DNA from 2 places in the Mesobacillus sp. QJM3NY_10 genome. Region 1 is predicted to be linked to the other one. Evidence: predicted binding sites of a transcription regulator. Region 1 holds the regulator's gene; the other holds the start of a gene.
The links. The regulator LexA, encoded in region 1, represses DNA repair genes until DNA is damaged. The targets are predictions, from matches to a motif close to CGAACATATGTTCG.
Positions count from the first base shown of each region.

Region 2: the regulator LexA is predicted to act here: its motif matches at 1,182-1,195, upstream of AC0VX7_RS16310 (DNA polymerase IV).

Region 1 is NZ_CM149675.1:1,962,524-1,964,729, reverse strand. It holds gene AC0VX7_RS09720 (YneB family resolvase-like protein) at 1-120, opposite strand, end outside; gene yneA (cell division suppressor protein YneA) at 145-459, opposite strand; gene lexA (transcriptional repressor LexA) at 614-1,237, shown strand; gene AC0VX7_RS09705 (hypothetical protein) at 1,401-1,604, shown strand; gene AC0VX7_RS09700 (ATP-dependent DNA helicase) at 1,810-2,206, opposite strand, start outside.
Region 2 is NZ_CM149675.1:3,226,721-3,228,926, reverse strand. It holds gene AC0VX7_RS16315 (methyl-accepting chemotaxis protein) at 1-1,018, opposite strand, end outside; gene AC0VX7_RS16310 (DNA polymerase IV) at 1,208-2,206, shown strand, end outside.

The DNA.
Region 1 (2,206 bases):
ACTCGCTACTTCAAAACCATAACTGCTTGCCAGACGCAGTAACTCTTCTTCCTGCCTGACCAGCGAAGTTTCCTGCGTTTCCTTCGTTGTACTTACGCGGCAATAAATGATTGCTTTCATGTTGTCACCTTATTCTAGTCCAATCTATCTTTCTGCTCCGGCAATCTGGGTAGGCTCCATCTGTTCAGCCACAACAGGGATTACCAGTTCATCTCCCGGAAAGACTATTTCCCCAATAATTCCGTTTTCTTTTTCTACCCAGCTAACGAATTCATTTTCGGTAAAATTATGTTCGCTGGCAAACACCTCTGCAATTTCCCACAGTGATTGTCCTTCTTCTATAGTAACAGTTATGTATGCATCTTCGTTATTTAATTGCGCTTTTGCTACGAATGAAAAGATTAAGCTGACTGCAAGCAGGATCAAGGCATATGAATAGTTTTCCCAAAGTTTTTTCATTTACGGCACCCCTTAACGAATGTATGTTCGGTTAATTAATTTTATTATAAATCGAACGTTTGTTTCGTGTCAACTCAAAAATTCGAACTTATGTTTGTATCTGTGGAATAGACATGGTATAATTAGGACAAGAAAATATACGAGGTGCGTAAATATGACAAAGTTATCTAAGCGGCAACAAGATATATTTGAATTCATAAAAGGCGAAGTCAAGAAAAAAGGGTATCCGCCATCTGTACGCGAAATCGGTGAAGCGGTTGGGCTTGCATCAAGCTCCACTGTCCACGGACACCTTGCAAGACTTGAGAGCAAAGGCTTGATCCGACGCGATCCTACTAAGCCGCGTGCAATAGAAATCCTGGAAATAGAAGAAGATAGCCGCATTCCTAAATATAAAGTGGTTAATGTACCTGTTGTCGGTAAAGTAACAGCTGGTATGCCGATCACAGCCATTGAAAATGTAGAAGAGTACTTCCCTCTTCCTGATCGCCTTGTTCCACATGATGAGCAGGTTTTCATGCTTGAAATCATGGGTGACAGTATGATTGAAGCAGGCATCCTCGACGGTGACTATGTTATTGTTAAGCAGCAAAAGACTGCTAATAACGGAGACATTGTTGTAGCAATGACAGAGGATGATGAAGCAACAGTTAAGCGTTTCTTCAAGGAAAAGGATTATTTCAGGCTCCAGCCGGAAAACCCTACGATGGATCCAATCATCCTACGTAACGTATCCATACTTGGTAAAGTAATCGGTGTATACCGGCATATGCATTAAAAAAGCAAGCGGGCTCCGCTTGCTTTTTTTCTTTCTATTGAACTTTTATCATATGAGACTAGCACATTTATTAGAAAAATAGGTAGAGACCCTAACAACTTGTCCTTCTCCACATAAGATATTGTGTAAGTATCTTTCATGATGGAAAGGAGTTGAGTTTCTAATGGGATACAATCGTAATGACAATGATGTAGCAGGCGTATTTTACCCTAACCGTGACAGAGACAGAGTCAGGGCAACTGTTGATTTTGATGACCTTTGCCGTGCTGTGCGCCGTTGTTTGATCGAGGATTTAGTAGCCGGTGCACGGGATGATCGAGATGACGATCGTGACCGCCGACGCAGAAAGTGCGGTTGCAGAGACTAACACCTATAAGAAAAGCTCCAGCGCCTTGGTCAGCCCCGACAAGCGCTGGAGGTCCTGACAGTGAAGTCGTTCTTTGACTTCATTGGCAGGACCGAAGCGACTCGAGGGGCTAGGCGCTGGAGCTGGACAATTCTCGAAGTGAAAATTTTATACTTTCTTATCCAGCCAGAAAAATCCCGAAAGGATTAGTCCTTTCGGGATCTTTTTATTTCCATTGAATATTTTGAACAGGCAGTACACCTTTTAACTCTTCATAGTACGCAGCTTTTTGATTTTGATTAAGCCATACATGTACGGTTCCGCTATCTTGATTGGTTCTGATCAATCGTCCCATTCCTTGTCTTAGGCGTAGGAGCATATAGGGTATATCTACCTCAGCAGCTGGATGATCCGCATGCTTTCTTTTCGCCTGGAAGACTGGGTCATGAGGCGGGAATGGCAATGACGAAATGATGACTTGAATCAGTGACTCTCCTGGTACGTCAAGGCCTTCCCACAGGTTGAAGGAACAGAGAACAGAATCGACGTCATTCTGGAATTCCTTTACGGTTTCACTGATTTCGCGGTCTCCCTCAAACAAGATAGGGAAACTCCATTCTTGT
Region 2 (2,206 bases), 1.3 Mb from region 1:
TATAAAGCGTCTCTTTTAAGGATCCGGTAACTTCGATTAATTGTGAAGAGACATTTTCTACCGCTTCATTTGTTCGTTCTGATATCTTAACTTGTTCGTCAGAGGAAGATGCCACCTGCATGATCGATGTAGTAATTTCATTGTTGGCCTCAGTCGTAGCTTCTGCATTGAGTTTTAGGTTCCGGGACATCTCATTTACCTGGTCGGATGAGGACAGGATATTTGAAATTGAAGTTTTCAGGTTTCCTGATAGCTGGTTCATGGCGATGATAATTTGTCCAACTTCATCCTTACTCTTTGCTTCCAACGCTTTAACATTTAATTCACCATTAGCGAGTCTTTTGCAATAAGCGACCACATTTTTGAGGTTCTTGCTGATGTTGCGTGACACAAAGTACATAGATACAGATGAAATAATGAATGCAAATATGATAAGGATAAAAGTGTTTCTGATCATCGAAGCTATTGAAGTATGGGTTTCCTTCATGATTTTTGTTCTGTCATCAAGGATCGTTAGCCTGATGGCACTTAACTTTTCGATGTTCATATCACGAATTGTTTCTGCTTTGTTCGTCAAGCTGATCTGGGTATAAATATCAACCTGTTCAAAGTTCTGTTGGAATTCTGAGACAGTCATCAAGATATCTTCTTCCCACACTTTATCCATATGCTGGTCTATTTTCATAATCGCATTAAGTAAAGTTTTTGCTTCTTCTGATTTTACATATTTTTGCAGTTTTTTTGATGAAGCACTAAATTGCTCAGCCTCTTTTTCATACGCCGTAAGTAGCTCCGGTTTTGGTTCTGTTATGTAGTCTGTAATAATAATATATTTTTGGCGGAAAGAAGATCCCATTTCACTTATCATTATGGCATAATCACTTTTTTCCTCGGCAAGGTTGATTGCATTTTGCAGGTTAGATAAAACAGTCGTCAAATAAATGAAGCTCCCTAGAAAAATAACCATTATAAACGCGAAAACGGTTGCATACTTTCTGCCAATGGACCAATGCTGCATAAAAATTCCCCCATCTTTTCTATATCCTTATGATTATTTATCGGGTGTTCAATCAAAATATTTAACGTTTTGCCGCTTTTCTTCACATAATGTTCAAAACTCGACTCTACCCTAAAAGAATCTCAATATAAGTAATGAGATCGTTTTTTTGATAAACTAGAAGGGAACGTATATTTGGGAAGTGGGATCATGAAAGAAATGTATCCAAAAAAGGGCAGAGTCATTTTGCATGTTGATATGAACAGCTTCTATGCTTCAGTAGAAATGGCTTACGATTCTGATTTGAAGGGCAAGCCACTGGCGATTGCCGGCAATCCAGAAGAAAGACGTGGAATCATTGTCACTTGCAGCTATGAAGCAAGGAAGTTCGGCGTTAAGACGACAATGCCTTTATGGGAAGCAAAAAAACTATGCCCTGACTTAATCATAAAAAAACCGAATTTTGACAGATACCGTACAGCATCCGCCGCCATGTTCGACCTCTTGCGCCAGTACACTGATGTCGTCGAACCTGTTTCCATTGATGAAGGATATATGGATATAACGGAATGCTCCGACCTCGGAGCGCCTCTGGAGATAGCTGAAAGCATCCAAAAAAGAATCCTTGAACAGTTGGACTTGCCGTGCAGCATAGGTGTTGCCCCAAATAAATTTCTGGCTAAAACGGCTTCGGATATGAAGAAGCCAATGGGGATTACGGTTTTAAGAAAGCGTGATATTCCAAAGATTCTCTGGCCGCTCGAGGTTGGGGAAATGCATGGAGTAGGAACAAAAACAGCGGACAAACTAAAAAGTATTGGAATTGATACAATTGGGGGATTGGCGGCAGCGAATGAAATTCAGCTTAAAGGACTGCTAGGCATCAACGGATTAAGATTGAAAGAAAGAGCTAATGGCCAGGACAACCGCCAGGTGGATCCGGATTCTGTGTACGATTTTAAAAGCATCGGCAATTCGACTACGCTGCCACGTGATATTTCGAATCAGCATGAGCTCCTGAAAGTTCTGGATAGACTGTCGGAGCAAGTAGCTGCAAGGATGAAGAGGAAAGAGGCGGTCGCCACCAGCATCAATGTAATGATCCGATTCAAGGACAGGAAGACAATCACCCGAAGCCAGAAACTGCAGAATCCTGTATCGAAGCAGGACGAAATAGCCGCGGCAGCCAAAACGCTTTTTCTGAAGCAC